3 regions of the Paenibacillus sp. Leaf72 genome follow, and region 2 is predicted to be linked to each of the others. Evidence: riboswitches for the same ligand, from Rfam matches in the RefSeq annotation. Region 2 holds a riboswitch; each other region holds the start of a gene.

Region 1 (10,592 bases), on a different contig from region 2:
CAATGCGGTACCTTCCCAGCGTCTCAATGCCGCCTACGCCATCAATGCCACTGATGGTGCCATGAATGACATCAGCCAGGTTAATTGTATCTCGTATGGACGTATAGCTTGCTTTGATCGCAATGTATACCGGGTCTAACGCATGAATCAAAATTCTCCCGGGCGAGCTTGCGAAGTTCGAGCCGGCTTGCAGCAGCGCCTCAAAATGCGACTGGCACGCTCCCGCAATGACGACAAGGCCGTCGCGGTTCTTCTCATACTCCCGTGCTACGCGGACCGCATTATAGAAGCTCTGCGAGTTTTTATAGCTGCTTAGGCTGTGCAGATCGGCTTCCAGCCTTGTTTTTAGCACACCGTCATGTCCCGTAATGACCACAATGTCCGGCTTCACTTGAGGCAGCAGACGGTAAAGCAAATCAGCCATCTGTGATTCATGCGCGTGCACGCCGTGTGCCGGTACGTTCATCGTCTGGTACAGCTGCATGCTTTTACGCAAATAATTGCCGTCACCGTCCAAATGCAGCACTTTGCCGGGCACCTCGAAGAAAGGCTGGCTTTGTGGCATCGCATGCCGAATATCCGCCTTCACCTGAACGGCCATTTGCTCATGCTGCTGACGAATGCGGCTGAGCGAGTCGTTTACTTTCACTCGAACCAGCTGCGTAGCTTTTTCTTTTTTTGGATCGCGAACAACCGATAAATCAGGAATCGGTGCATCCGCAAGCAATCGGTAATCCGTGCCTTTCAACAGGGCATGATGTGTTCGAACAGCTTCTACGCGGAATAGCACGTCACCGCCATACGATTTGCGGACGACCAGCTCCCCTTGCTCCATAGGTAAATCACCTCTTCGTCTATCCTATGGGCATAAGGCGTGTAGTGTGCGCAAAAAACAAACGGGCGCCCCGAGGCCATTGCCCGGCGGCGCCCATCTTTATTTAGCCTTTCCAGCCCACTTCCAAAAATGCACGGCTGATCTTGGCGAATTCCTCCAGCGACAATGTTTCACCCCGCCGCGCAGGATCGATCGCAAGCCCCTGCAGCAGCGTTGTAAGGGCCTCCCGCTGTTCCTTGCCCACAAGCGCCGTCAAATTGTTGTAGAGCGTCTTGCGGCGCTGTGCGAAGCTGGCCTGCACGACGCGGAAGAAATGCGCCTCATCGGGCACATCAACAGCCGGCTTGTCCCGCAGCGCAAGCTTAATGACAGCTGAATCCACATTCGGCTGTGGAATAAACACCGTATGCGGAACGGTGCAGACGAGCTTTGGCTCGCAATAATATTGCACAGCCACGCTCAGGCTGCCATATTCCTTGCCGCCTGGCTTTGCTGCCATCCGCTGCGCGACTTCCTTCTGGATCATGACGACGATGTTTTCCAGCGGCAGGCGCTCTTCCAGCAGCTTCATCAAAATCGGCGTCGTCACATAGTAAGGAAGGTTCGCCACGACGCTAACGCCCGTTACGCCGCTGAAGCGCTCTTCGAACAGCTGCTTCAGGTCGAGCTTAAGCACATCGCCGTGCACAATGCCCACATTCGCTTCGCCTTCGAAAATATCATGCAAAATCGGAATGAGCCGATTGTCGATTTCAACAGCCGTTACCGTTCCCGCAACTGCAGCAAGGCGCTGCGTCAATGCTCCGATACCAGGGCCGATCTCAAGCGCGCCTTTTGTCTCGTCAAGCTCAGCTGCGCTGACAATATTGTTTAAAATATTTTGGTCGATGAGAAAGTTTTGTCCCAAGCTCTTCTTAAAGGAGAACCCGTACTTCGCAATAATTTCCTTTGTTCGTTTAGGCGTAGCTACCTCTGCGGCCTTAACTGCGCCTTTATTCAAGCTTTGTTGCTCCGTCATACGCCTTCGTCACCCCTGTTCCTGTTGTTCCATGGCTTGCAGCGCCTTCTCAAACTCTTCGCGCGTAATGCAGAAGCTCGTGCAGCGCTTGTAGAACTGCTTCCCGTTCGCATAGCCGATCCCCAGCAGCTTGCCCATAACCAGCCGCCGCTTTGCCGCTTCTTCATGCACAATTAAGCCAGCTGCCATCAGATCGTCCCATGTAATGGCCCCGACGCTCTCAGCCGTTTCTGTACGCAGCTCCGAGAGCGCCTGCCTAATCGCATCAGGCGCCGCATTCTCAATGCCGATATCCCCTTTATAGGAGGCCAGCTCCTGCGGTAAAAAAGCATGCTTGCAGCCCGGCACGCGCTGAGCGACAATTTTACGAATACGCTCTCCCGCATGATCCGGATCTGTAAATATAATAACGCCACGGCGCTCCTGTGCCAGCGCGATGCGCCGCAGCACATCCTCGCCAATGGCCGATCCATTCGTCTCAATCGTATCGGCTTCAACGGCCCGCTTAATCGCTACCGTATCCTCTTTGCCTTCTACTACAATCATTTCCTTGATCACATCGAACAATCCTTTCACAAAGGGAAACTTATCTTGGATATTCGTTCAAGCGTAAACGGCTGTCGCCGTCCTTTGGCGGCAAAGCTGCCGTTTCGCGGTGAAATATAAGCTGATTATAAATGTGAAACTTATCAATCTTATATTTCAGAAAAAATGGGCGATTGCTGCAACAACAACCCGCTCATTCACGTCTGTTTTATTATAACCCCAATTGGCCATTCAAGCGAATCTGACGCAAACAAAAAGAAGAGGCAAGGCCTCTTCCGCATCCTGTCATATTTAGCTTATGATTGCGATAAACTAGAGCACAATCCATAAAGAACTGCCACTAATTAGCTAAGCGATGGCTTGTTAGGACCAATCACATAAACGGTAAATCCTTTTTTCTTACCAAATTTATTAGCTTGCTTCTCACTGTCAAAATAAACATCGATCTTATTGCCCTTGATCGCACTTCCGGTATCTTCAGCACGGCGGAAACCAATGCCCTCGATATACACCCACCAACCGAGTGGAATGATATCCGGGTCAACGGCAATTGTCCGTCCTTCCGATACTTTAGCGCCAGAGGCCGTAATTCCGTAGTCCGGGTGCCCTTCGCTCTTGCCCGTTGATGCTAAGCCAGCTGAATAGGCCGTCAATGTGACGTTGCTGAGCACTTTTTTGGATGTGAGCGTTGTGCCGTCTACCGTTACATTGTTGCTGGTTGTCGCTGTCGACAGCACAGTAACTTTAGGCTCCGGCTTTTTCGTACCGACTGCAACGACCTGATTGACCGCAACCGTTTCGACTACCTTGTCTACCACTTTCTTGGAGACAAGTACGCCATCTTCAAACTGCTTCTCAATTTTGATCGTTACGACGCCTTCTTTGCCCGTCTGCACAACCTTCTCCTTGCCTACTTCCAGGTTCGGATCTTCCTTCTTCACAATGGTGAACGGTGTTGTGCTGGACGACTTGCCTAGCTTCGTATCGACGCGAATGACTGTTACGGTCATATCCGCGCTGACGCCCGAGCCAAGCGAAGGTAATACTTTATCATCATCTTCAACAGGAATATTTAATTTCTTTATCGCTGCCTGCACGGTTTTCTCTGTCGTGTACACCGTTGATGTTTTGCCATCAGCTTTTACAAGTAGCGGTACCGCATGCTTAATTTCAAAGCGGTCCCCATCCTTTACTGCCGTATTCAGAGGTACAGATACCTCGTCATGCGGGCCAATTGTAATAGCTTGTTCATCCAGTAGGCGTTGCAGGACCCATTGTTTCGTTGAAACAACGGTTTCTTGTCCATTCACTACTACGGATACGCTTTTGTCAGCCGATCCGTACAACAACACCAAAAACATGAAAGTCATAGCGATTGAGATCGTAGTACTCAAAAGAATCAAACGCAAGTTTTCACGCTTCCATCGCAATGCGAAAGACATGCTGGATGATCGTTTCCCATGGGTCTCACTTGCTTGAATAATGCCCACTTCATCGGTCCTCCTTCATAGCCCCGCCGTCGAATTACGCATGATACCATTGACGCGACTATAGTATATTGGCGTGCTTCTAGCACGCTCCAGTATATTTCCTCTGCAACCTCCTAGATTTACCCTATGACGACGATTTACCCAATATTCAAAAATAAAAAGAAAGCCCGTCGACAGAGGATCTGTTTCGTGGCTTCCCGGGAACGTCAAAATAGACTATTCAGGAATGGTGGATGCACGAGGTTGATCACTCTCTATAAACGCTTACGAGGTTAGCTGTCGGGTTCGGGCAAGAGAGCTGCCCTATCGTCGGAAGAATGCTCATGGCAATCCCCGCCAAATTCACCCCTAGAAGAAATTCAGGTGCGCGTGCAATGTGATCCGCAAATTCCTCACAGCATCGTGCATGGTTCCCCCGCTCTCCAAAGTTCGAAGATTAAGCGCAAACTGGAAATCCAATACAAAAATTTAAAGCTCTGAAATGAATCATACCTTCATCGGAGCCTAATTGTAAAGATCAGATAAAAACCGATTTAAGCGAAATTTTAGGATATTTACGGAAAAGAGAGTCTATTTCAGCATGAAAAATTAGTTTTATCGCCGTAAAGGTCACTTATTCTCGTTTTTATAGCCGTTTTTACACAATTCCGAAACATTTTTTACCGTTTTCGGTCGTTAAATTGGCGATTTCGGCCACCGATTTTCCTAATATTTCTGCTGCGGCTTCCGCAACGAGCGACACATAAGACGTCTCATTTCGTTTCCCTCGGAATGGATGAGGGGTCAAATATGGGGCATCCGTTTCGATCAAAATTCGGTCACTCGGAACCATCGCAAGCACCTCTTTTGGCACCCTTGCATTTTTGAATGTAAGCGGTCCCCCGAACGATATATAGAAGTTCATATCGAGGCATTTTTGAGCCGTTTCTGGACTGCCGGAAAAGCAATGCATAATGCCGCCAACCTCAGAAGCATTTTCCTCCTTCAGCAGCTTGACAATATCCTCATGGGCATCGCGATTATGAATAATAATTGGTTTTTTCAACTTCTTGGCTAAGCGAATTTGCTCGCGAAATACGCGATGCTGGACGTCTTTTGGGGACGTATCCCAATGGTAATCCAGTCCGATTTCGCCAATGGCTACCACTTTAGGATGAGAGCAAAGCTCTTCAATCCATCCCAGATCCTCCGGCAGCATATCGATGCTGTCAACGGGGTGCCAGCCAACTGCTGCATATATAAAATCATATTTTTCTGCCAGCGCAAGTGTTGTTGGAATCGTTTCCCGATTGAATCCAATATTAACCATTAAATCCACCCCTGCCGCACGCGCTCTTTCGATAACAGCTTCGCGGTCTTCGTCAAAATGCGGGGAGTCCAAATGGGTGTGTGTGTCGAATAAAGAAATCATAATTGAGCAAGCTCCTTCTATATTATAGTCTATGGTGAAACGGTCGAAAGCCGTCCTTTGGCGGCGCGTTTCAGTCCGAGAAATATAGAGAAAGTATGGCAAAATCATATACTTTCCTATATTTTAAATAACATTCGTACTTTATCGCTTAATTGATCAGCGGCAGCGCGCAGCTTCTCTTCCGGATAATACAAATGGGACTGGCCCTGATGAAGTCCAGTAATGGAACGAATGATGTCAGATTTCGTGGAAATTTCACTGACAGCCTCGTAGCTATCCATTAACAAAATCGGCGTCTTTTCTTCTTTTCCGCCTTTTTTCGTATCAGGCTGATACACATCATACGGTTGATCAAATGGAAAATCAATTTCCATATGGTAATCCGGGTTCAACCCGATCGCTGCAAATTGTTGTCTTACTTCATTAAAGAGGCCAATATCCGGTTTATCCAACATGATGTATTTATAGAGGCGACGCGTCAAAAAACGATCACATAGCTCCGCCAGCAGTTCATCGCCTTCGTCGCTCCATTCTATAAAGGCTGTCTGCAAATACGCCTCATCCAGCTTCAAATATTGTTTAACCCCAATTGTCCCGTCAAGCAGCCGTTTTAGCGGCTCCGGCATCCAACCAAATGTGTACCCACCCTCATAAAGCTCCTTCGCTCTGCGAAATATTTGTCTAAGGATGATTTCCGAGCTTCTCGTCACCGGATGGAAATAAATTTGCCAATACATTTGATAGCGGGACATCAAATAATGCTCTACGGCGTGCATGCCGCTTTCTTTAACAACAATCCTTCCATTAATAGGACGGAGCACACGCAGAATACGCTCCAGATCAAAGTTGCCATAATTGACCCCTGTGAAATAAGCATCCCTCAATAAATAGTCCATTCGGTCCGCATCAAGCTGACTGGAAATCAAGCCGCTAACAATTGGATTCGGATATGTCTTATTAATAACAGCAGTGACATGTTCAGGAAAGTCGTCTGCTACATTTCGTAGTATACGATTGACCTCGGTGTCCTCAAGCAAAATGCTGCAGGTCCACTGCTCGTGATGCGTATCGAATACTTGCTCCAGCGAATGGGAAAATGGCCCATGACCAACGTCATGCAGCAGCGCAGCGCAAAGCGCCAATAGCCGCTCCTCCTGCGGCCAGCCGGGAAAACCATTGCGTTCAAATTGGGAAATAATCTTTCTAGTAATTTCATACACGCCAAGGGAGTGGGAGAATCGGCTATGCTCAGCGCCATGAAAAGTGAGATAAGAGGTTCCTAGCTGCCGAATACGCCGTAATCTTTGAAACTCCTTCGTATTGATTAGATCCCATATCGTCTGATCCTGAACATAAATATATTTATGAACGGGGTCCTTAAAAACTTTCTCTTCCGATAGCTGTCGGTTCATTCAACAAATCAACTCCTTTTGTTCTCTGGTTCGACATAAAAAAGCAAAAAATATGTCGAAGAATGTCGCAAAACAGTTTCCAAAATGTCGAAGCTGTTGTATTCTATAGTAAGAGTAATATGACCTTACTATATAGTCAAACTCCCTTAGTAGCTGCAATTTTCTTCAATAATTTCAGTTGACTATTATGGGAAACGTTGGTATTATAGTAGACATAAAAAGAGAAACTATGTCGAAAAGTGACGAATACACTTTTTGATGAGAGGGGAAACAAATTATTATGATGAAGTCCACAGGTATTGTCCGTAAGGTTGATGAATTAGGTCGCGTTGTTATTCCAATCGAGCTTCGCCGTACGCTTGGTATCGGAGAGAAAGATGCACTAGAGATTTATGTAGACGGCGAGCGCATTATGTTGAAGAAATACGAGCCAGCTTGTATCTTCTGTGGTAACGCTGAGAACGTATCTTACTTCAAAGGAAAAATTGTTTGTCACATTTGCCTATCAGAAATGCCTTCACCTGTGACAAAATAAAAAAAATAGGTTATAATAACCTTATTCAACTAGTTAATTCTAACCTTTTAATACTCCTTATTGCCTTCCTGTGCTAGAACCCGGCCAGGAAGGTCTTTTTTTTCTCTATTTTTTGTTTTTCTAGCGGTTTACTTCATTATAAACATCACGCTTTGATAGACCACGATCTGTAGCTGCCTTTTTTATCGCGTCCTTACGTCCAAGCTCTGCTTCGTAATGCTGTACATGCTCTTCCATGCTCAGCTCCGCCCACCAAGCGGCAGCAAGCTCCCCCGTATTCTCATCTGAGCTGCTTCCTTCTATTATAAGGCAATACTCTCCCAATGGCGGATTTTCCTCAATCCAAGTGATACATTCCGTTACTGTACCACGCGCCATTTCTTCAAAACGCTTCGTCAGTTCCCGCACCATCGCGATACGACGGTCTCCGAGATGCTCCAGTATGGCATCCAGCGTCTTCCGCAAGCGATGTGGCGACTCATACAGCATCAAGGTGCCTTCCTGTGCTTGAAGCTGAAGCAGCCATTTCGCAAGTGACTTTTTGTCTCGCGGCGGAAATCCGGCGAACATAAAACGCTCCGTTGGCAAGCCTGATACAATTAAAGCCGACAATGCCGCATTCGCACCAGGTATCGGAACGACAAAAATACCCTGCTCCACCGCTTCGGCAACCAAATCTGCACCGGGATCGGATACAGCAGGCAGCCCTGCATCGCTTACAAGGGCAATCGATTGCCCCTCTTGCAGCAATCGAATAAGCTCGCTGCCACTCGCTTGTTTATTATGTTCGTGATAGCTCACAAGCCGTGTCGCAATTTCAAAATGGGAAAGAAGCTTACGTGTTTGTCTCGTATCCTCGGCAGCTATAAGATCCACTTCTTTCAACGTACGAATCGCGCGAAAGGTCATATCCTCTAAGTTGCCAATTGGCGTTCCGACTAAATATAACGTCCCGGCACCGTGTTGCTGCGGCCCGCTAAAGCTTTTTTGCACAAACATTGTTGAGCCCTCCTTCTAGCATTCCACTAGGCTAAGTATCATATACCATAATTGGCGGCAGCAGCCTCAGTTCCGGTCTGCCATCACGCATAGCCTCAATAAGCACCATATTGGCTTCGCCATTTTTATTCGGATGAATGAACTGTACCCGCTTTGGCTCCAGCTTGTACTTGCGCATCGTCTCAATTATTTCTACAAAGCGTGATGGCCGATGCACCATGGCTACTTTCCCAGCTGGTCGCACCAGCCTTGAGCAAGCTTCGACAATATCCTGCAAGGTTCCGTGTACCTCATGCCTGGCGATCGCATAATGCTCATTTTCATTAGAGTCTCCTGCTTCAGCCGACATATAAGGCGGGTTGACGGTTACCGCATCATACGTTCCATAAATCGCTTTATTCGCTGCAAAATTTCGCAAATCGGCTTCCACGATATTAATTTGCTGCTCCAGCCCATTCAGCTTTACACTCCGCCTTGCCATATCCGCAAGTCTTGGCTGAATCTCCACTGCATCAATTTGTGCTTTCGTCCGCCCTGTCAATAGCAGCGGTATTACGCCATTCCCTGTGCAAAGGTCAATGACCTTTCCTTTTTTCGGAATGCTTGCGAAGTTGGAAAGCAGCACCGCATCCGTCGAAAAGCTGAACACTTCCCTGCTCTGAATAATTCGCAGTCCGGTATCCATCATTAAATCGTCCAAACGTTCATTGATTTCCAGCTTGATCTGCTCGTCCACGACTTTCCCACTGCTCCCTTGACATAAAGATACCGTCCTCTTAGCAAGGACGGCATAGTGTTGACCGATTGCATTATTTATTTAAGAAGGATAAGCAGAAGAGACAATCGCCTTCTGTCCGCAAATGCCCATAATAGACATTGCAAATATGGAAGCCTTCATGGTAAAGTCTCGCCAAATTATCATGCCCTTCTCCTACTGAATATGCAGCTGCATCTTCGGCGGAAGTGAACAAATCGGCTGTTTCTGTCTGCTGCTCTACCTTTGTGCTTGTCCCCATCGTCTTGCCCGCATTTGATTTTGAAGCCCCTGCTGTCTTAACTGGCAAAGGTTCCTCCGCTTGTTGCGGTATCCGCTTCAAAATTTTGCGCAGCTGATGGTTTTCCATGCTTAACCGCTTATTCTCTTCAAGCAGTTCCTTCACCCGCAGCTTCAGATCCCCAACTTGACGATGAAACTCGCCCATTTGGGTATCAAGCTGATCCATTTGAACAAAAATCTCTTTTTTCTCCAAGTTCCCACCCCAGAGCTTCAAGCATCGTCTTGCACCTTAGCTGTAAGCATTGCGCTTGGTCGTTTGGACATGCTATGAATTGTTCTTAATACTGTCATTTCAAAATGACATCGTCTAACGGAAGTTCCTTCGGTTTCCCCGAAACTTCAAACAAGTGTACGTACACGGTCTTGGAACCAACATTGATTCCCGTTACCTTGCCTTCACCAAGTGAAGTGATAACGATCTTGCCAATCGCTGGAAGCTCTTCTCTTGAGCTTTCATAATTGTCATGCTCGTATTTCAAGCAGCACATCAAACGGCCGCATAAACCAGAAATCTTAGTCGGATTGAGCGACAAATTCTGGTCCTTCGCCATCTTGATCGATACCGGCTCAAAATCGCCCAGCCACGAAGAGCAGCATAATATCCGTCCACATGGTCCGATGCCGCCAAGCATCTTCGCCTCGTCACGAACCCCGATTTGCCGAAGCTCAATCCGAGTACGGAACACGCTTGCCAAGTCTTTCACAAGCTCGCGAAAATCTACCCGACCTTCAGCTGTAAAATAAAAAATGATCTTGTTGCGGTCGAACGTGAATTCGACGTCAACCAGCTTCATCTTCAGCTGATGGTCTTTTATTTTGTCTGAACAGGTTGAGAATGCAGCTTGAGCAGCAGAACGATTCTCTTCTACAACCTTCGCATCCACGTCGCTGGCAATTCGTATAACGCGCTTTAACGGAAGGACAACATCCGATTCACCGACTTGCTTCTGTCCAACCACTACTTTGCCATACTCGATCCCCCTGGCCGTCTCAACAATGACATGCTGGTCCTTGTCAACGGGATGCAGGGCTGGATCAAAGTAATAAATCTTACCCGCCTTCTTAAAGCGGACACCCACGACATTATACAAGGATTTAGCCCTCCTGTAAGTTTACCATTAATTGCTCTAAAGCGAGTTGAGCAGATACATTCGACCTAATACGCTTGCTTGCTTCGAGTGTATGCTCCATGCAAGTGACCCAGCCTTCCACTGGCCGGCTGAATGCATGCTTGCTTATCCATTCCAACTGATCTATATATACAATATCTTCTTGCCTTCCGGCCTGAA
Region 2 (10,592 bases):
GGCAAGCGAAGTGCGCACCTTCTTTCAAATCGTGCTTCCGATCTCCAAAGCCATTCTTGCGATTCAAGGCATTCTGACGTTTATCGGCGGCTGGAACAGCTTCCTATGGCCGCTCATTATCGCCAATGACGAGAAGCTTTACACGCTATCCGTCGGGCTGGCTTTGCTTAAGGGAGAGCATGGCAGCAACTATGCTTTGCAAATGGCAGGCTCCACATTTATGGTACTGCCAGTCGTTATCGTATTTATTTTCTTCCAGAAGCAAATTATTGAGAATTATTCGATTTCCGGCATTAAATAAACGCAGCAGCTTTCACGATGTGAATAGGCTATCAAGAGTGCTAACAAGGAGGTTCCATTGCAATGGCCTTGTTTCAATGTGATTTTTACTCAGAAAAGCTGGGCTTCTCGACCGGCATGTCGGTTATTTTGCCGCAGCCGTCATTAGCTGAACTTTCTTCCCGCAAGGAAGGAACGGATTACAAATATCCGGTGCTGTATTTGCTGCACGGGCTGTCCGACGACCATACCGCCTGGACGCGTTATACGTCAATTGAACGTTATGCTTCCAGCAAAGGGATCGCTGTCGTCATGCCTGGCGTGCATCGCAGCTTTTATGCAGACATGGAGCAGGGCGGCCGCTACTGGAGCTTTGTCAGCGAGGAGCTGCCGCGTGTGGCCCGCTCCTTCTTCCCGCTGTCAGCTCGCAGAGAAGACAATTTTGTCGCCGGCCTCTCGATGGGCGGCTATGGCGCGTTCAAGCTGGGACTGCATCATCCTGAGCGCTTTGCAGCTGCAGCGAGCCTTTCTGGCGCGCTTGATGTTGTCAGCCGGCTCCAGCATCCCGACTTCTCTTATACGGATGAAGGCGAGTTTGGACGGTTGTACGGCAGCATAGAGAAGCTGGAGGCTGGGCCAAGCAATTTGTTTAACCTTTTAGCCTCTGCAGCTGAACTCGCCCCTGAACAGCAGCCGAAGTTTTACCAATGCTGCGGGACAGAAGATTTTCTATATGAAGATAATCTTCGCTTCAAGGCAGCGATGGAGGAGTATGGGCTGACTCTCGCCTATGACGAGGAGCCGGGCATGCATGAGTGGGGCTACTGGGATCGCAATATCCAGCGCGTCCTCGATTGGCTGCCGCTTTCCCGCTAGAACGATAAAACGCTTGCTCCGGTTGTTATCTGGAGCAAGCGTTTTATCGTTCTTTTTTATATAATCAATGAGTTCTTAAAAACCGCGCTGCTCGATTTTGATAGACTTCGGCAATACCAGCGTCATTTGAGCGTTATACATATTCGACTGAATCGGTCCGTTATGCCGATCAAATTCGCCGACCATCACATACATGACCGATCCCACTACGCTTGTGCTAACGAGCTGCTCTGAAGTGTCGATCGGCTCTGCAGCCCAGTACTGCACCTGCCCGAGCAATTGCACCTTTCCACCGTCTACTTGATCTACACTTACCGGACGGAGCGCTTGCACGACGATTTTATCGACCTTCTCTGGCACGGAAATAGGCGCCGTCTCAATAAGTGCCGTCCGTTCCATTTGGCGCATCGCCCCGCGGAATTCATCCAAAATCCCAGTTGAAATCAGGCCCGCCATCGCAAGGCTGAAGCTTCCGATCATCCCTACTATAAATAGGCTGATCCAATCGTAACGAAGCGTCGTCCGTTCGCTGCCCGCAAACCAAATGTACAATAAAATTTCTGCTCCGAGCAAAATAAAAACAAGCGGTGCCACCCACAGCAGCATATCGTATGCCCCCGTGCCGCTCCAGATGGAAACCGCCACAGCGATTCCCATCAATAATAAGGCAACGCCCATCGAAAGCGTGCCTACACGCCACTGCTTCATTCGCTTTTCCCCTTCCGCAGCGATTCCGTTGGTGTCCAATCTTTAGGGGGAAGCCCCTTATTTCGTTGGAATCCTCTGCCAAATGCCATGCGCAGCCCAGCGGCGATCATGACAAAGGCGATAAGGGCGGTTGGCAAATTATATTTTATATTTTGATACTGGGCATACCATCTTGGAAAATAATTCGCAGCGTATTCAGCCAGAACACGATCACCCATAAAATACAGCCCGATCAGCAGCAGACCGATGCCGATCCAGCGCTGATAAGGAGCAAACTGCGTAATAATCGCTTGATCCTTTAAGCCTTCCTGCGGTTCAGTCGACAGCTGCCGCATGACATCGAAGAAAGCGAAAAACCAGAATAGCGGCATCAGGAATAGAAACATCGACAGCCGCATCGCATCCATTAAATAGACGGAGGCGAGAAAGCCTGCCATAATTTGCAGGCCGCGTGTTTGAAGCCCGAGATATAGATGCCCTGCACCGGGAAAGAGCGACAGCGTTGCAGCGAGCGCTTTATTTTTGCGCCCCTTGTTCATGTACTCCTCCATCTCTTCGAAAAACGGCCGATCCTCCAAGGGCTCGCCCCGTTTCTTGCGATGCAGCTGCTGTGAAGCATCAAAAATACTATAAATCCAGATGACGGGCACGCCTAGCAGGAAAATAAGAAACTCTCCTGTTCCCGTTACCATCGATATAAAAATAACAACTGCGAATAAGCCGATGGATGCAACGAGAAAGGCAATGCCCCGCTGCATCAGCCCAAGCGCCATATGGCCCAAACCGGGAACGATGGAGAGCAGCAGCGTGTTCGTACGCTCTTTCTGCTCGCTGTAGGTTAAGATGTCTGCTTGTGCGCGCATCGCTCCCGGCGGCAGGTTGCTGTACATCTGATCTGGACTTGGAGGTGCGCCCACACCATAGGCGGCCTCATTCGGATGCGGCTGCCGCCTGCCAATGAGCGTTACAATCATATCAAGCATATTGATGCCCCAGAAGAGAAACGACAGCAAGCATAGAACAAAGGCCGTATCGTCATTAATATGATCCGCGATTGCTATTAGAATCAGAAGCGCAAGAGGTCCAAATCCTCCTGCCGCATATAGCACAAACCTTATCGGACGCCCCATATATGCATGGCCGAAACCGGGAAGCATGGACAGCAGCAGCGCAACAAGGGGCTTTTTCTCCCTATTCATTCCTTGATCTCTCCTTCATCATTCGTTATTTAAACCGTTTGGAGGCGATGCCGTCCAGCCAGAGGGAAGTGCGGTTCATCATTTGCTGCGACCAGGAGGACTCGCGCTGCTCCTTGTCTCGGATGAGCTGCTCCTCTTTATGCTGCAGCCTGCTATGGTCTATTTTTTCAAGCTCCTGCGAAATGTTGTTCAGTACGCCTGTACCGAGCAGCAGCAGGGTAATGACCGCCGCAGCGGTATAGTGGGTTGCCGGATGCTGGAGCCAGGATCTGCGGCGGTATGATTTCTCTTGAAGGAACGGACCCGGCACGGACAGCAGATCCTGTTTTTCGGATTCCGACGCTCCGAACAGCTGCTTGCTGAGCTTGTGGCCCATCTGCTCAAAATCCGGAAGCTCAATCGCCTGATTTAACGGACTGGCTCCTGGAACGGCTCCTGCTATATGAGGCTCAGACGTAGGGGGACTCCCCGCCATATCCGCCTCCAACACCAGCATAAATTGCTCTAAGCATTCGTCGCATTCTGCAAGCTGCCGCTCGATCTGCTCGCGTTCAGGCTCGGAAAGCACATTCGCCACGTATTGCTCCAGAAGGGAAGCCTCCACATGATTCAAATGATTCACAGGATTGCATGCTGAGGATGCTTCATCCGTCACTGGCATGATCGGCTGTTCTATCGGTTGTTCTATGGGCTGCTCTACCTGCTTGCCCTGCTGTTTCGTCCTTGAACTCTCGCTATGCTTGTGTTCCTCATGATGACTCATTCAAAGTCCTCCCTTCTCCAGTGCCGCTTAATCCAGTTTCTTGCCCGGTATAGGCGCGATTCTACACTTTTGCGCTCCAGTCCGGTTGAGGACGAAATTTCCTCGTATGATTTCTGTTCTATATAATAGGCGTTTACGACTTCACGATAATTGTCCGGGAGCTGCTCGACCTGTTCTCTTATGTAGCGTTTTTCCTCGCGCTCGATCGCAGCGCGCTCCGCAGGCATCGCAGTTCCTTGCCCATCGGTGCCGGGTCCCAGATTGTCCACATATTCGCTCAGTTCTTCCGGCTTGCGTGCCTTGCTCCTCTTCCAATCAATCGCACGGTTTACAGCAATGCGGGTCACCCAGGTTTTAAAGCCTTCCAGCCTGCACTCGGGGAGAGAGCGGTGAATTTGCAGCAGCACTTCCTGGGTAACATCCTCCGCATCATGCGGCGAATGAAGCACAGCATAAACCGTTTTATAAATATGAGCGCCATATTCCTGCACGAATGACTGGAATTCCGCAGGCCCGCCGTCGCGGAGCGCTATTAACCATGCTTCATCTTGAATCTCTCTCTCCCCCTTCCCTTTATATTAGACGCCATAACCTTGGCTATCCCCTGCACCTGCAGCAATATTTTTTATAAAAAAGTAAAAAGGCTCCGCTCCAGCGCAGCAATCGCTGCTGCATTGGGGCGGAACCCGTCACTTATAAGCTTCCCAGTTAGAAGCTGCCTTGGTCATTCTTCTGTCATTCTTTCTGTCATTCTATGCCTCCAAAGCCTGCTTCAGCTCATCGGAGGAGTTGGTCCACCATTCTTCATTATGCTCGATTAACAGCTTGCGGAACGCAGCCTTTTCTTCCGCACCCAGCTCGCCCAAGTTGTAGCGGCGCTTAATCGCATGATCAAGCTTGTTGACATGGTCAGCGAGAATTTTCCAGCCGCGGCGTGCTTCCGTGTCAATCCACATTTCGCAAGCGGTTGCGCCAGCGTAGTTCGTGCCGTTCTCTCCACGTTCTACCGCAACCCATACAATCCAGCATTGGCGGCCATTAGGCGTGTCCTCTTTATTAGGAGAAAACTTGATGCCGCGCTCTACTTTGCTTTTGGCATGCATCGCGCCGTCGTCGATATAAGCGACGCCCGCATCAATAATAACGCAGGATACTTGGCTTAGGTCGATGGTGCCTGCACCAAAACCTTTATGCTGTTTGTTGCTCACGACGTTAAGCGCGAGTGATTTCTTTTCTTTTTTCTCCGGTTGTCCTTGCTGTTCCATCCGTTCGTACACGTCCTCTCGTCACATTTCATCTATTGTACTGCCGCAGCAGCTTGCAGCCAATCTCTCCTTTCCATTTTGAACGTTTTTCCCCAATAACACAAGCGCACACGGCACAATTTCCTGCCGAATCCGCAAGCGGCTGCCGCTTTACACGCCTTCATCAGCGCCGCTGCAAAAATCCACAAGACTATTCCGGTACAAGCCGACATATACATGCTGTAGATGCTTGTCAACGGGAGGGAAACGTTCAATGACTCCAGGACCTTTCAAACGAATCGCGCTCATTATGCTCTCGGCCGTCCTGCTCGGACTGTCGCTGCATCATGGCTTCGGCAACGCTTGGTTATCCCAGTATACGTACGCCTCTGGCGCCACAGACCCGATTGGCATTGCCGATCTCACGACAGCAGCAGTAGAGCAAGCTGCTCCGCAAACGGCCAAGCCGCCTGCCCCGGCACCGCCAGCACAGCCCGACCCTGCCCAGATCGAAACGGTACAGACGCTTAGCAAAAGAGTCGTCCAATACAACATGCAAGTGGCGCTTCGGGAGGATATCCGATATTTAGATGGCTCCCAGACCGTAACTTGGACGAACCCAGGCAAAAAAACGGTGTCCGAGCTGTATTTTCATCTGTACCCCAATGCCTTTCAGTCCGAAAAGTCGACGTTCATGCGCGAGTCTGGCGGTCAGCTGCGGGGTGATAAGGCCACGGTCGACAGCCAAGGTTATATGAAGCTGCTTACCTTGCAAACGCTGGAGGGCGAGAGCTTGCTTCCCCGTCTGCATTATGTTCAGCCCGATGACGGAAATACGGACGACTTTACGCTGACGAAGCTCAATCTTCCGGTTCCAGTCGCACCGGGCAAATCAGTAACACTCTCCATGACCTATGAGGTCAAGCTGCCCGAGGTGTTCGCTCGCATGGGCTATTCCGGGAGCTTTGTTATGGCGGGCCAGTGGTTTCCGAAGCTTGCTGTTTATGAACTGGCTGGCACACGCGGCCGAACGAATGAAGGCTGGAACGTCCACCAGTATCATGGCGATTCGGAGTTTTACAGCGATTTTGGCTTGTACAGCGCCCAGATTACAGTGCCAGAAAACTTTGCGGTCGCTGCTACCGGCATTCAGACCAGGGAAGCTGTGACGCAAAATGGCACAAGCACCTATCAGTTCTATGCCGAAGACGTGCATGACTTTGCTTGGTCAGCCTCGCCGGACTTCATATATGCGGAGGACACATTGTCAGGAACGGGTATTCCGGGTGTTCGCATTAAGCTTTATTTGGACCCTGCCCACGAAGGGCTGAAAGACCGCTATATGCATGCAGCAAAATCAGCACTGTCCAAATACGCGGAGTGGTACGGCGATTATCCGTATTCGACGCTGTCCATTATCGTCCCTCCGAAGGGTGCGAATGGTGCAGGCGGCATGGAGTATCCAACGCTCGTAACCGCTTTAGCTGCTGAATCCGATAACCCTGGCTACAGCCTCGAGCGCACCGTTGTACATGAAATTGGCCATCAGTATTGGTACGGGATGGTTGCATCGAACGAGTTCGAAGAAGCGTGGCTCGACGAAGGCTTTACTTCTTATGCGGAGGATAAGGTGATGGAGAACGCCTATGGCGTTGAGCCTAACTTGGCTATGGAAGCCAGCTATATTACGGCCCCTGCCCCGCTGAAGCAGCCTTCATGGGCTTATCACAACAGCGATGAGTACGCGGAAAATGTATACATGCGCGCCAAGCTTGTGCTGGTCGGCATTGAGAAGCAGGTCGGAGCAAAGACGATGTCAAAAATTATGCGCACATATTTTCAAAAATACAAATTCAAGCATCCCACCACGTCTGATTTCCAGCGTGTCGTTGAGCAGATTACGAAGGAAAAATGGCAGGACTACTTCCACCAGTATGTATACGGCAGCCTGATGGCGGATTTTTCAGTAGAGGCTATTCGAGTGAATGAAGTGGAGCAGGATGGCCAAACGGAGTACGAGTCTACTGTGCTGATCAAGCGCAATGGCGGGCAAAATGGGCCAATCCCGCTCGTATTCTCCTTTACCGACGGCGAAAAGATTTCGAAAACATGGGATGCCGTCGAGTCGCATATCCAGTACAAGGTTGTGCATGCTGCTCCGCTTGCCTGGGTGGCGGTTGACCCGAAAAACAGCAATGTGCTGGACAACAAGCATATTAACAATTTTATGCGCGCAGAAGTGCCCGAGCAGTCGCGCATTCGATGGAGCCTCGGCCTGACGAAGCTCATCGAAGGCTTGCTCGGATCCGTAGGCTGGTAGAGAGGAGGTTGAAAAATGAAGCAGCATATGAAGCAAGGCTGGCGGCTCGCTATCCGCCATTTCTATATCGTCATTCTGTTATTCCTTTACCAGCTATTATGGGGACTTTTCCTTTACCGTTTTGTTGATATGACTGTACTGCCGCTGCTGCGGCGCTTTCCGCTCCAGCATCCGTCTGACTCGGCCGTGTCGCTGTTCTTCAGCGAGGCCCAGTTTCAATTGACGAAGACGGATTTGATCAATCCTTATTTGTGGCTTCTGGGCGGCTTGTTCGCTGCCCGCATGCTGCTGACGCCGCTGTTCAATGCGGGGCTGCTCTACTCGCTGCATCATATGGGCGAAACAGGTGAAACACAGTTTCTTCAAGGCATTCGCAAAGCTTGGAAGCCCGTGACGCTGCTCTATTGGCTGCGCACGCTGCTTATTTTCGCACCCGGCTGGTTCCTGCTGCCTCGCGCCTTCAAGCTGCTTATGGAGGGCCATTCGCTGGGCGAGCTGCTGCAAGGCACGCTGCCGGGCTTTGGCGGCTGGCTGCTATGGAGCTTCCTCGTTCACCTGCTGCTGCTCGCTATGCAGTTCGGCGCCGCCTCCGGCACGGGCTCCTTGCGCTGGCTCAGCCATGCGCTCCGAAATCTTTTCCCTTATGCCGGCCTCTCTCTGCTGATGTGGCTGCTGGCTGTTGCCGCTTCGCTCGCTGTGTCTGGGCTTTCCTATGCTTGGGCAGGCATGCTGGCACTCATCATGCATCAAGCCTATCATCTGCTGCGCACCTTGTTAAAAGTATGGACGCTCGCTGCCCAATACGATTGCCTGCAATCAAAGCAGAGCTGAGACCCTTAGAAAAATGAGGGCAACCCCACCTAATTCTCATTTAGTATTCTCATTTTTCTAAAGCCCTTCTCATAAAAAAACCGATTGCGGCCAAAAGGCCGAAATCGGTTTTTTGCCGTTATCCTGCACCTGCAGGTAAAGCCTCCATTTACTTCCCAGCCTATATGGCGACCTAGCTCAAACTCTCTAAATCTTCATTTTACGCTATAATTCTTGCCTATTCACACGATTCATAGCATATTAGCTGCCTATTTCTCATATAAACTGACAAAATGTTTTTTTGCCCAAGAACGGCGATAGATCGAACATTTATTAGGCAAGAAACTTGTTTTAACGCAAAATTGAGCCAAAAGGTTACATGAGAATTATTAGAAATTCATTCATATAGAAGGAAATCACATGAAAAAAACGAATTATTAGCGCAGAGCAAAATTAAACCAGCCTAATTTTTTATACCGCAAAGGTATAGAAATACGGGGGAACCACTTTGGGTGAATTGATTTCGATGCTTGGACGGCTTGATTCAAGTGTCTTGGAAATCATAGGGAACCTTCACAACCGAACCCCACAGCTAACCTCGTCGGCACCGGAAGGAGTTTCAAATTTTGAAGAAGGTTACTGCACTACTCGTTGGTCTTGTATTAATGCTTGCTTTCCAAGCAGGCAGCGTGTTCGCGAGTTCGAAGATGGATGGTGTTATCGCTGATCTGATCGGCACACCGTACCAAAGCGGCGGAACGACTACGAAAGGCTTCGACTGCTCCGGTTTTACGAAGTATGTTTTCGACAAAATGGGCATCGATCTTTCCCGTACTTCCCAAGCCCAATCGAACGATGGCAGTGAAGTGAAGAAGAGTGACCTGATCGCTGGCGATCTCGTATTCTTCAACACGAGCGGCAAAGGCATCTCCCACGTTGGTATTTACGTAGGCGATGGAAAGTTTGCACATGCTTCCTCGAGCAGAGGCGTTATTATTAGCAAACTTAGCGAGTCTTATTATGCTGATCGTTACGTATCAGCTACACGCGTTATGAGCCAAGACGCTTACGACAAGTACGCAAGCGAGCAATAGAGCCAGGCCACGCTTTTTTCGCTTACATAACGAAAAGCTGCTGTCTCAATCAGCAAAGCCGCAGTTGTTTGTCTTCGGACAAATAGCTTGCGGCTTTGCTGTTTTCTGGCAACGCCTTATGCAAGGGCACGCGACCACGCTATGCAGCAGGTTGTACGCGCAGCGGGACGCCGCTGGATGACGCTCGACGATGCGCCGCTGGCCGATTTGGAGGAGCTCCATACGTTTTCTCGGCGCAGTGAGCCTTACAAGGTATTTACGCCGTTTTACCGCATATGGCATCCTTTATGCAGAGCCACTATTCCCCTGCGGGCGAGACAACACTGCAGCAGCTTAATACGCTGAAAAATATAGATGCCAGCATGGCAGAGCGCTTCAGTCTTCCGCGGGAGCATCTGGCTGCGGCAGCCTTTCGGCAGATAGATGACTCAGCCGGGCGCGGCCAATCCCACGCGAGCCATGCAGCCGAGGTGTTGGAGCAATTTCTAAATCAACGCCTGTCTGGCTATGAAGGCGGCCGCGACCAGTTTGCGGACGACCATACGAGCCATTTGGCGCGTTATTTGAATACGGGAGCGCTGTCAGCACGGCAAGCCTACGAAGCGGCGCAGCAGCAGTTTGGAGCCGAGGCGTGGATTAGACAGCTGGCATGGCGGGATTTTTTTCTATATCAAGGAAAATACAATGAGGACTTCTACCGATATGAGCAGAAGCTTGATTTATCTGCGCTAAGCGATCAGCATTTCGAGGCATGGAGCGAAGGAAAAACGGGCATTCCTGTTATTGACGCCGCTATGAAGCAGCTAAATGAAACGGGGGAAATGCCGAATCGGCTGCGGATGGTTACCGCCATGTTTTTGACGAAAAATCTGTTATGCCCATTTACGCTGGGCGAGCAGTATTTCCGCCGCCAGCTGGCCGATTATGATCATACACTGAACCGAGGCGGCTGGCTTTGGAGCTCGTCGCTCGGCTACGACGCCGCGCCATATTTTCGCATTATGAATCCGGCCACGCAGTCCGCAACACATGATCCGAGCGGCACTTACATTAGACGCTGGCTGCCGGAGCTTGCCCATCTGCCTGATAAGCAAATCCACCTACCGCAGCCGCATGCCATCGTTGATTTGAAAGCTTCACGCGCCCGCGCGATTGAGATTTATAAGGAGATTGTATAATGATGACAAAAGCAAATGCTGCTCCTGCTGGCGCCCAGCCGCCATTTGGCTGGAAGATTGCCGCTATGGATGAATCCCATGCCCGGCAGTTGTGCGATTGGCGGTATGAGCCGCCTTACGG
Region 3 (10,592 bases), on a different contig from region 2:
TTGAATTTTCGATACGGACAAGTCGCCTACCTTTTGTTTCGGATGAATATCCATCTCCAGATCTTTGAGCAGCTTCACCGTATCCTCCTGCATTTTGCGGTGGTTGATGAATTGCAAAGGCCCTAGACCTCTGGTCGGGAATCGCCCGAGCCAGATATTTTCCATGACGTCGCGCTGCGGCACCGGGTTCAGCTCCTGATGGATCATCGACACCCCGAGAGCCAGCGCGTCCTTCGAGCTGTTGATGTGCACATGCTGCCCGGCAAGCATGATTTCGCCGCCATCGGGCTTGTAGATGCCGAACAGGCATTTCATCAGCGTCGATTTTCCTGCACCATTTTCACCCATCAAGGCATGTACCGTACCGGGGCGCAGCTTCAGCGTCACATCGTCGAGCGCCTTCACGCCGGGAAAAGATTTGGAGATGTTATTCATCTCTAGCACATAAGCCGGATGCTCTGGCATTTGTATAACACCCCTTTACAAAACAATTAAGTTAAAGTTATCCAGTAAATAGCCGTGTTTAAACGGCACTGCCAGCCTTTGGAGGCAATGCTCGTTTTGCTGCAAGCGTAAACGGCTGTCGCCCTCTGACGGCAAAGCTACCGTTTAAAAAAAGCAAGGGCAGCGCCAGCCTTATGCTTCCCTTGCTCCTTTCGTACCGCTTTATTCCGCTCGCCCTCTCAGGCGACTATTTCAGCACTTGATCCTTGTTCTCGCTCGTTACCTTCTGGTATGGAATCCACACGTATTTGCCATCGGTAATGTCGAAGCCGGTGTTATCCTTGCTCGGCGTTTCGCCAGCAGCCAGTACGCGGGACAACTCGACCGTCGCCTTGCCTTGGTTCACCGCATCGTTGAGCACTGTGCCGAGCAGCGTGCCTTCATCCAGCGCCTGAATCGCAGGAGCCGTAGCATCTACGCCGACAACCGGAATATATTTATCGCCTGTAAAATAGCCCGCCGCCTTCAGCGCTTCAATCGCACCGAGCGCCATATCATCGTTGTTGGCGAGGACAGCTTCGATTTTATCGCCATGGGAAGCGATGAACGCAGCCATTTTTTCCTGGCCTTTTACCCGGTCCCACATCGCTGTGTCCTCTGCCAGCTTCTCGACCTTGATGCCTGCATCCTCAATCGCCTGCACGGAAAACTTCGTCCGCAGCTCGGCATCCTGATGGCCCGGCTCGCCCTTGAGCATGACGTATTGCAGTACGCCGTCCCCATTCTTATCCGCTTCCGGATGTGCCTTCCAGTAATCAACGATGAGATCGCCAGACATCGTGCCCGACTCCTCCGCCTTCGCTCCGACAAAATACACCTTATCCCATTTCGCCATATCATCCGCAAGCGGCTCGCGGTTAACGAAGACGACCGGAATGTCCGCTGCTTTGCCTTTATCAATAATGACGCCCGCTGCTGTGCGGTCTACCGGGTTAATGATCATCGATTTGACCTTCTTCGTGATGAATAGGTCAACCTTGTCATTTTGCGTCGGCTGCGAGTTTTGGCTGTCTACGATATCCACCTGCACCTTGCCTGCCGCTGCTTCCGTAATCGCGTTGCGGACGCCTGTCATAAACGTATCGTCAAACTTGTAAATCGCGACCCCAACCTTCGGCTGGTCGCCCTCGCTTCCCCCTGCGTTGCCGTTTGATGCCGAGCAGCCTGCCGCTACCGTCAATGCGCCGATCAGCAGCGCAGCCGTTACCTTTTTCATTTCATCATGACCTCCCCATTTTTAGTTCATGCTGATGAGCGTGTGCAGCTCTGTTTCTCTTTCGTGTCCTCATTATGGCTGAAACGGGGCCGGAAACGAATGTAAAATCCTCATCATTTTTATTAAAATCCTCCTTACTTCTGGATAAAGGGAAACAGCACCCGCTGATTTTCAGGCCAAAACATCGTGTCGCTATTTACCAGCTTGGCTTCCATCGCTACATGCAGTGGCACTTCCTCGCCCCGCAAAGCGAGTACGGCGTTTTTGATGCCAAGATAGCCGATGCTGAACGGATTTTGCACCAGCACCGCTTGCAGCTGATCCTCCTGCAGCAGCTCAAGCAGCTCCATGGAGCTGTCAAAGGCGACAATTTTAATTTTGCCGCCGAGCCCCCGCTGCTTCACCTCAAGGGCAGCTGATACGGCGGCTTGGACATTAAGCGCCAATATGCCATCCACCTGCTGCTCGTCCAGCAAGCTGCTGACGACGCTTCGGCAGTTGCCGTCAGCCTCCAAGCAGGGCTCAATACCGATAAGCGCCATGCCGCTTTCCTCGGCAAGCGCCTCCTTAATGCCCTCCTCGCGGCGCAGCTGGTTGTTGTCCCCAAGGCCGTCCGTCAGCAGGGCGACGCTGCCTTTGCCTGCCAGCAGCTCGCTCATTTTGAGGGCAACCGCTCGTCCCGCCTGATGATGATTAATCGTGATGCTCGAGCTGATGCCCGCTTCCTCCGTCTCCGTGTCAATCGCAATGAGCGGAATCCGTGCTGCCTTGCTAGCCTCGACAATGCCGGTCGTAACCGCTTCGTCTCCGGAGGCAAATACGACCGCATCAGGATGATGCACCAGCGCAAGCTTTGCCGTCTCCAAAAGCTGCTCCGGGCTGCCCTGCTTATCCGGTCCGGAAATATGCAGCGTCACATTAAACTCCTTCGATGCGGCTTCGGCGCCCATGACGACGGAGTTCCAGTAGTCGCCGTCCAGCCGCTTGAGCAGCAGGCTGATGTCGATATTTTCGCGCTGAATGGCGCTGTCCTCTGCCGGATGCGTCGTGCAGGAGCCCAGCAGCAGCGCAGCCATAGCCACCATGCACAGCATAGTGAGCCGTCCCAACCTGCGTTTTACGCTCATCCTTCCTCACTCCTCTCGTCGGCTTCAGCGCCAGCTGGCTTGAACGGGAAACGTATCGTCACGGTCGTTCCCTCCTCCAGCTCGCTCTCAAACTGCAAGCCATACGGCTCGCCGTAAAACAGCCGAATCCGCTCATGCACATTGCGCACGCCTACGCCGGAGCCCGCGCCGGAAGCCGCACTGGATGCAGAACTCGATGCAAAATTGGCGGAGGTTGACCTTTTAGAAGCCTCTGGAGCAGCCCCTCCAATGGTGCCGTCACGATCAGCCTTACGGTCTCCAGCATATCCAGACGGCTTGGCGGTACTACTGTTGGTCTCTCCCGTGAGCAGCGCCGCCAGCTGCTCGCCGCTCATCCCGAGCCCATTATCGCTCACCTGCAAGTACACTTGCCCAGCCTCGATCCATGCCCGAACGGTAATCAACCCTTTATCGACAGACGGCTCAATGCCGTGCATAATGGCATTTTCCAGCAGCGGCTGCAAAATCAGCTTGAGCGACAAGCTGGGCAGCGCGGCCTCTTCGACGTCAAACACATAATCGAATTTATTTTTGAAACGGATATTTTGAATGATGAGATAGTTCCGCGCATGCTCCAGCTCGCTCGCCAGCGGAATCATCGGCTTGCCTTTGCTAAGGCTGATGCGGAACAGCTTCGACAAGGAGGTAATCGTCGTCACCACCTCCTCGTTGCGGTTCATGCCGACCATGCGCACGACCGTATTGAGCGTGTTGTATAAAAAATGCGGATTAATTTGCGATTGCAGCGCCTCAAACTCATATTTGCGCTTCGCCTCCTGCTCCACAACAATTTGCTGCATCAGCTCGCGGATTCGCGCTACCATCAAATTGAAGCGTCTGGACAGCTGCTCTACTTCCAGCGGCCCGCGAATGGTCGTCATCGTATGGAAATCGCCGCGCTCGACATTTTTCATCGACTTCTCCAGCTGCCGGATCGGACGGGCAATAATGCGCGAAATAAGCCACGACAGCGCAATGACGAATACAAGCAAAAGCAGCAGCAGATTCAGCAAATAATCGTTCAGCTCGCGCTTTGTCGTAATAATCTCATCGGTAAAGGACACTCCGACCACCTTCCAGCCGATGTTGCCGATCGTTTGCACCGTAATCATTTTATCCTCGTCTCCGGATTCGTCATGAAAGCTGCCGAACGTATATTTCAGCGCCTGCTCGACGTTTTCGCTTTTCAGCCCGGCGTAGATGAGCTGCTGCTGCGGATGGTACACCATATTGCCCGCACTTTCGTCCACAATGTAGACGTAGCCCTTCTTCCCGAGCACAACCCGCGAGGACAGCTGATTGATTTTGTTAAAATTGACGTCCAGCAGCAGCACGCCATGCTCCGTTTTCCCGCCCCTTACTACGGTAATGCCTTTGCTCAGCGAGACAACCCATTTGTACTGCATTTTGTACATGTTCTGCACATGCGGCAGCGAGTAGCTGAGATGGTTCGGCGTTTGAAGCGCGCTCTGGAACCAGCGCTGATTGTAAAGACTCAAATTTTCCTTGAGCGCAACGCCGGGAATGCTCATCATCACCTCGCCGTCATGCCCGATGACGGCCAGCGACACAATTTCTCCCCGAATGCCGATGATCGTATTCAGCTGGCTGCGCAGCTCTTCTTCGTTCACATCGCCGCTGCGGCTGATTGTATCGTGGAGAACGCCGTAAATTTCCGACATGCCCTGGATATAATCCTCCAAATTGTAGCTGACCTGATCGACGACCTGCTGGGTATTGCGCAGCGCATTCGTCTCTGCCGTCTGCGAAAACTTGTTGAACAGCAGCACGCTGACCATTATAATCGCCGCAGCCGCAAATACCGACAGCGCCACTGAAATGAGAAACTGGATGCTGCGCTTCCTCATGGCGCATCCATATTCATCGCCTGATTGCGATAATCCTTGGCAGAGACGCCGACATTTTTCTTAAAGCATAGTGAAAAATAATTCGGGTCCGAGAAGCCGACCTTCTCGGCAATTTCGAACGTCTTCAGCTCCGTCGCCCGCAGCAGCTCCTTCGCCGCCTCCATCCGCAGCTGAAGCAAATAACCGCCGAAGGTCAGCTTCACCTCCTTCTTGAACAGGCTGCTGAAATACCCAGCGCTAATATGCAGATGGCTGCACAAGCGGGCAATCGACAGCTCGCTGTCATGGAAGTTTGCTTTCGTATAACGCACAGCCTCCTCGACCAGCTGCTTGTAGGAGCTTTGCCTGCGGCTGGCGATATGATGGCGAATTTTCTCGCAGAGCGACATGTACCAGCTTCTCGTCTCCGACAGCCCGCTAAGCTGCTGCAGCTCCTCATAAATTTGCAGCTCGTATCCTACGATATCGTACAGGTTCAGCCCTGCCTCCCTCACCAGCTTCATGACCGCCGTCATCATCTCCAGCATGTAAAGCTGGTATTCCCGGTAAGCGGCATGGACGCCTTCAATCTCGTCAAAAAGCGCAGCCACCAGCTGCTTCAGCTCCTCATGCGTGCCTACGCGCAGGCAGCGAATGAGCGCCTGCTCCTTGAGCTCGTCAAATTGCAGCTCTTCAACATAGCGCTTCTCTACATCGTCAATGCAGATAATCCGGTTGCTGCCCACCAAATTATGATAATCGAGCGCCTGCTGCGCCTCCTCATAGCCCTGCTTTAGCTGCGCGACATCCGCCAGCGTTGAGCTGACCCCAATCGTCACGGGAAAACGCAAGTATTTCTGAACATTTTGCAGCATTTCAGCAAGCCCGCCCAGCGTCCGCTCCATCAGCTCTTGCGCGCTTCCTCCCCGTCCAACTGCGAGCAGCGCCACCTGGTCCTGATGCAGAAAAACTTTGCCCAGTCCGAGTCTGCCCCACACCTCTTCCGCCACATTGCGCAGGGCAAACAGCTTGAGGTCGAGATCGCTGGAGGCCGCAAGCGAGCTTTCCGCTGCGCGGAGCGGCAATCCAGGAAGCGCTTCCAATACATGCGTGTGCAGCACAGACACAATGTACGCCTCGCCCGCTAAATCCAGCCCATATTTCTCTGCCTTCTCCTCAATATGCCGCAGCGGAAGCTTGCGGGTGAGCAGCGACGACAGGAATAGCTCCTTTACGACCGGCAGGCTTGTACGGTAATGCTCCTGCAAAAGCTGCATATTTTCCCGCTTCTCACGCTCATCATCCAGCCGCTCCTTCACCTTGTCCATCACCTCAAGCAGCTGCTGCGCGGAAAAAGGCTTTAAAATATATTCATCCACCTGCAAGCCAATCGCCTGCTTGGCATATTCAAATTCATCATAGCCGGAAAAAATAACGATGCGCGTCAGCGGATACGTCTTCCTCGTCCATTCCGCCAGCTCCAAGCCGTTCATATACGGCATGCTAATATCCGTCGCTACGATGTCCGGCTCCAGACGCTCGATCAGCTCCATCGCTTCCCTGCCGTTCGCCGCCGTATCCACAATTTCAAAGCCATGGCGCTCCCATGCAATTTCGTGCAGCAGCCCGCTGCGCGTCTCTTCTTCATCATCTACCAGCAGCACTTTATACATCGTTCATCCCCCCGCTATTTAAATACGCGGCCGAGCAGCCGCAAACACCTGATTCTGTCAGCATGCTATTTATCATATTCGTTTCCTTGTTTTCTGGAAAGAGGGGGTGCTTTGAGTAAACAAGCGTAAACGGCTGAAGCCGTCCTTTGGCGGCAAAGCTACCGTTTCGCGATGAAATATAGAGAAAGGAAGAAAAAAATCATATGCTTTCCTATATTTTAAAGAAATCGCGAGATAAATCGACCTTGCTAAAGATAAATCTCGTTGTAAGCGTTTAAAATCAAACTAATCCGCTGCATTCGCTCTCTTTTGCGGCGTAAGCTTCCTTTACAGCAATCGCGGCGGGGGAGTATGATTCATAGCATGCATGAACCTTTTTTTGAAATATAAGAATTTATAAGTTTTGCACTTATAAATAGGCTTATATTTCTCGGACTGAAACGCGCTGCGCCGCCAAAGGAAGGCGATAGCCGTTTCACCTTGAAATATAGGAAAGTATAGGTTTTCGTTATCCTTTCTCTATATTTCTAAGGGCAAAGCTCTTCGCTCGTCCCAGAAGGACGACGAAGTCGTTTTTGCTTGATCGCTGAGTCTTCGCCCAATAGGCGAAGAGCGGGGGAACCAAACGCACTGCAGCCATCCGATGTGAGAGTCGGAAGCTGGCAGCGCAGGGGTGAATCGTTTGCAGGAGTGTCATGAAACTCCAGGCAAATGTAGGGCGACTCTCACCGCCCGAATCCGACAGCTAACCTCGTAAGCGCAGGTGTAGAGAGGAATGGTGAACGATTGTGACCTTGTAAATCAGGCCACAGAGCGTCATACGCCTCTGTGGTTTTTTGTTGTCTTTTTTTCGAAAATAGCACTCGCAACATCGGCAGGCATTTTGTTTCAAACGCTGAGTTCTGCACTGCCGCAGAAACGGGGGAACCATCGACGGCTCTCTGTCGTTGTCCAATGGACGATGGCAGGGAGCGTCACGGGGTGAATCGCAAGGGCACGATAAGTGCCAAGCGTAGGGCGTCTCTCGCGCCCGAATCCGACAGCTAACCTCGCAAGCGTCAACGGGAGAGGCCACACTTACACTTATCGCAGGCGAATCAGGGGCGTATGATGCCCGGATGAAGGAAGCTGCGGGTGAAGAGTCCTCTTTGCCCAAGGCTTCTTTTTTGTTGCCTTTTTTTCCAAAATGACTAGGGATAAAACGAAATAAGGAGCGATGCAGCTATGCTGGATATCGGAATGGCTTTGACCTTAATCGCAGCTTTCGGGCTGATTGCCGGATTTATACGCTGGTGCGATCGGTCCATTAGCGAAATGGAGGAACGGGGATGATTGTCATATTGCTCGTTACAGGAGCTTTGCTGGTGTATCTCGTCTACGCCTTGCTCCATCCGGAAAAATTTTAGCAAATAACGTTTCATCATTTATAGCAAGGGAGGAACAGCTGTGGACGTCTTGCAAATGGCGGTAGTCGTCGGCATGATCATGCTGATCGCAAAGCCGCTTGGGCATTATTTATATTCCGTGTTTTCAAACGTTCCAAACCGTACTGACAAGCTGTTTGGACGAATCGAAGCGCTCATATATGCAGTAATCGGGCTCAAAAATCGCCAAGGCATGAGCTGGAAAAGATATGCGCTCAGCTTTATTACACTCAATTTCGTGCTCGTAGCTGTCAGCTATGTACTGCTGAGGGTGCAAAGCGGTCTGCCGCTTAACCCGAATGGAATCGGCGGCATGGAGCCGACACTCGTCCTAAATACGGTCATCAGCTTTATGACCAATACGAATCTCCAGCATTACAGCGGCGAATCAGGGCTGACGTATTTTGCGCAAATGGCCGTCATTACGATGATGATGTTTACGTCCGCCGCTACCGGCTTTTCCGTTGCTGTCGCCTTCGTGCGCGGCATTACGAGCAAAGGCGGAACGCTCGGCAACTTTTTCGAGGATTTCGTCAAAGCACATACGCGGATTTTCTTCCCGCTCGCTATTATCATTACGCTGCTGCTTGTGGCGCTGCAAGTGCCGCAAACGCTTAGCCCTACCTTGACCGTTACGACACTCGAGGGCGCGGTTCAGCATATCGCCATCGGGCCAGTCGCCTCGCTGGAGTCGATTAAGCATCTTGGCACGAATGGCGGCGGTTTTTTCGGAGTCAACTCCGCCCATCCGTTCGAAAATCCCAACCCGCTGACGAATGTCATTGAGATTTTGTCCATGTGGGCACTGCCTGCCGCGCTGCCCTTCATGTATGGCCGGTTTGCGAAAAGCAGCAAGCAGGGCTGGGTTATTTTTTCGGCGATGATGGCGCTGTTTCTGATCTTTCTTACGATTTCCTATACGGCTGAAAAAAGCGGCAACCCGCTGATCGCCACACTCGGCATCGACGCTTCGCAAGGCAGCATGGAGGGCAAGGAGGTTCGCTTCGGCATCGCCCAGTCCGCGCTGTTCACGACGGTGACGACGGCGGCCACGACCGGCTCGGTCAATTCGATGCACGATACGCTCACTCCGCTTGGCGGGCTCGTTCCCCTTGCCCAAATGATGCTGAACGTCGTCTTCGGCGGCAAAGGCGTCGGGCTCGTCAATATGCTGATGTATGCGATGCTGACGGTGTTCATCTGCGGGCTGATGGTCGGACGGACACCAGAATTTCTCGGACGAAAAATAGAGCCGCGCGAAATGAAGCTCATTGCTATCGCCATTCTTGTGCATCCGTTTATTATTCTCGCGCCAACGGCAGCGGCTTTTCTAACCGACCTGGGGCAAGGCGCTATATCCAATTCGGGCTTTCATGGCATTACGCAGGTGCTTTATGAATATACGTCCTCGGCCGCCAACAACGGCTCCGGGTTTGAGGGGCTGGCCGACAATACACCGTTCTGGAATATAACGACCGGGCTCGTGATGTTTTTCGGCAGATATATGTCGATGATCGCGCTGCTAGCTGTAGCCGGATCACTCAGCCGCAAGCAGTGGGTGCCGGAGACGATAGGCACGTTCCGAACGGACAATTCGCTATTTGCGGTTATGCTAATGGGCGTCGTTATTTTGATCGGCGCGCTCACGTTTCTGCCCGTCATTGTCACAGGGCCAATTGCCGAGTTTTTAACGATCCGTTAAAGGGAAATGAGGGGTAAGCGTTATGAATGACCAACGTGCTAAAAAACTGTTCACCGGACCGCTCGTGACCGAGGCGCTAAAGATGAGCCTCCTCAAGCTGAATCCGGTCCATATGATGAAAAATCCGGTCATGTTCGTTGTCGAGATTGGAACGCTGATCGTTCTGCTCATGACCCTATTTCCAGGGTACTTCGACTCGCAGGATCGCATCGGCTTCAACTTGACTGTTTTTATTATTTTGCTCTTTACGGTACTGTTCGCGAACTTTGCCGAAGCTTTAGCCGAAGGCCGCGGGAAAGCACAGGCTGGCTCGCTGAAAAAAACGAAGCAGGAAATTATGGCGAATAAGCTGCTGGGCGACAGCATTCAAATCGTCCCTTCTACGGAGCTGCGCAAAGGGGATATCGTTATCGTCTCGCAAGGGGAAATGATTCCCGGCGACGGCGAGGTCATTGAAGGCCTCGCTTCCGTCGATGAATCGGCTATTACCGGCGAATCGGCACCCGTCATCAAGGAGGCGGGCGGCGACTTCAACTCCGTGACGGGCGGAACGCGGGTCATCAGCGACCGCATCAAAATGCGAATCACGAGCGAGCCCGGTGAAACGTTCATCGACCGGATGATCGCGCTCGTCGAAGGCGCGAAGCGGCAGAAAACACCGAATGAAATTGCCCTGAACACGCTGCTGATAAGCCTGACGATTATTTTCCTCATCGTCGTCGTCACGCTTGGCCCGATTGTCGCTTATGTGGACGTCAATTTGGAAATTCCCGTGCTCATCGCGCTGCTCGTCTGCCTCATTCCGACGACAATCGGCGGCCTGCTGTCCGCCATCGGCATCGCCGGCATGGACCGGGTCACCCAGTTCAATGTGCTGGCCATGTCCGGGAAGGCGGTCGAAGCAGCTGGCGACATTAATACGATGATTTTGGATAAAACCGGGACGATCACCTTCGGCAATCGGATGGCTAGCGAAATCAATCCGGTGGGCACTGCTGGGGCAGATGAGGCAGCGGCATGGGCCGCTATTTCCTCCCTGCAGGATGAAACGCCGGAAGGCCGCTCAGTGCTGGAATGG

The links. A riboswitch is a leader RNA that binds a small molecule or an ion and turns the genes downstream of it on or off. The one in region 2 is predicted to bind cyclic di-AMP.
Region 1: another riboswitch for cyclic di-AMP. It lies ahead of ASF12_RS12765 (3D domain-containing protein); the one in region 2 lies ahead of ASF12_RS13035 (C40 family peptidase).
Region 3: another riboswitch for cyclic di-AMP. It lies ahead of kdpF (K(+)-transporting ATPase subunit F); the one in region 2 lies ahead of ASF12_RS13035 (C40 family peptidase).

The regions. Positions count from the first base shown of each region.
Region 1 is NZ_LMLV01000006.1:93,876-104,467, forward strand. It holds gene yabG (sporulation peptidase YabG) at 1-835, opposite strand, end outside; gene rsmA (16S rRNA (adenine(1518)-N(6)/adenine(1519)-N(6))-dimethyltransferase RsmA) at 939-1,853, opposite strand; gene rnmV (ribonuclease M5) at 1,863-2,411, opposite strand; gene ASF12_RS12765 (3D domain-containing protein) at 2,744-3,889, opposite strand; cyclic di-AMP (ydaO/yuaA leader) riboswitch at 4,135-4,342, opposite strand; gene ASF12_RS12770 (TatD family hydrolase) at 4,527-5,300, opposite strand; gene ASF12_RS12775 (HD domain-containing protein) at 5,417-6,712, opposite strand; gene ASF12_RS12780 (AbrB/MazE/SpoVT family DNA-binding domain-containing protein) at 6,993-7,247, shown strand; gene rsmI (16S rRNA (cytidine(1402)-2'-O)-methyltransferase) at 7,368-8,246, opposite strand; gene ASF12_RS12790 (tRNA1(Val) (adenine(37)-N6)-methyltransferase) at 8,278-8,934, opposite strand; gene ASF12_RS12795 (initiation-control protein YabA) at 9,056-9,496, opposite strand; gene ASF12_RS12800 (PSP1 domain-containing protein) at 9,591-10,394, opposite strand; gene holB (DNA polymerase III subunit delta') at 10,399-10,592, opposite strand, start outside.
Region 2 is NZ_LMLV01000007.1:34,268-44,859, forward strand. It holds gene ASF12_RS12985 (carbohydrate ABC transporter permease) at 1-301, shown strand, start outside; gene ASF12_RS12990 (alpha/beta hydrolase) at 364-1,155, shown strand; gene ASF12_RS12995 (hypothetical protein) at 1,231-1,863, opposite strand; gene ASF12_RS13000 (hypothetical protein) at 1,860-3,062, opposite strand; gene ASF12_RS13005 (zf-HC2 domain-containing protein) at 3,088-3,825, opposite strand; gene ASF12_RS13010 (RNA polymerase sigma factor) at 3,822-4,316, opposite strand; gene ASF12_RS13015 (YwhD family protein) at 4,578-5,090, opposite strand; gene ASF12_RS13025 (M1 family metallopeptidase) at 5,344-7,389, shown strand; gene ASF12_RS13030 (hypothetical protein) at 7,405-8,220, shown strand; cyclic di-AMP (ydaO/yuaA leader) riboswitch at 8,650-8,821, shown strand; gene ASF12_RS13035 (C40 family peptidase) at 8,823-9,293, shown strand; gene ASF12_RS35615 (hypothetical protein) at 9,435-9,638, shown strand; gene ASF12_RS13040 (FAD-binding domain-containing protein) at 9,581-10,471, shown strand; gene ASF12_RS13045 (GNAT family N-acetyltransferase) at 10,471-10,592, shown strand, end outside.
Region 3 is NZ_LMLV01000012.1:352,829-363,420, reverse strand. It holds gene ASF12_RS16305 (sugar ABC transporter ATP-binding protein) at 1-465, opposite strand, end outside; gene ASF12_RS16300 (galactose ABC transporter substrate-binding protein) at 692-1,720, opposite strand; gene ASF12_RS16295 (substrate-binding domain-containing protein) at 1,855-2,847, opposite strand; gene ASF12_RS16290 (cache domain-containing sensor histidine kinase) at 2,844-4,736, opposite strand; gene ASF12_RS16285 (response regulator) at 4,733-6,388, opposite strand; cyclic di-AMP (ydaO/yuaA leader) riboswitch at 6,963-7,163, shown strand; cyclic di-AMP (ydaO/yuaA leader) riboswitch at 7,272-7,461, shown strand; gene kdpF (K(+)-transporting ATPase subunit F) at 7,717-7,794, shown strand; gene kdpA (potassium-transporting ATPase subunit KdpA) at 7,835-9,514, shown strand; gene kdpB (potassium-transporting ATPase subunit KdpB) at 9,537-10,592, shown strand, end outside.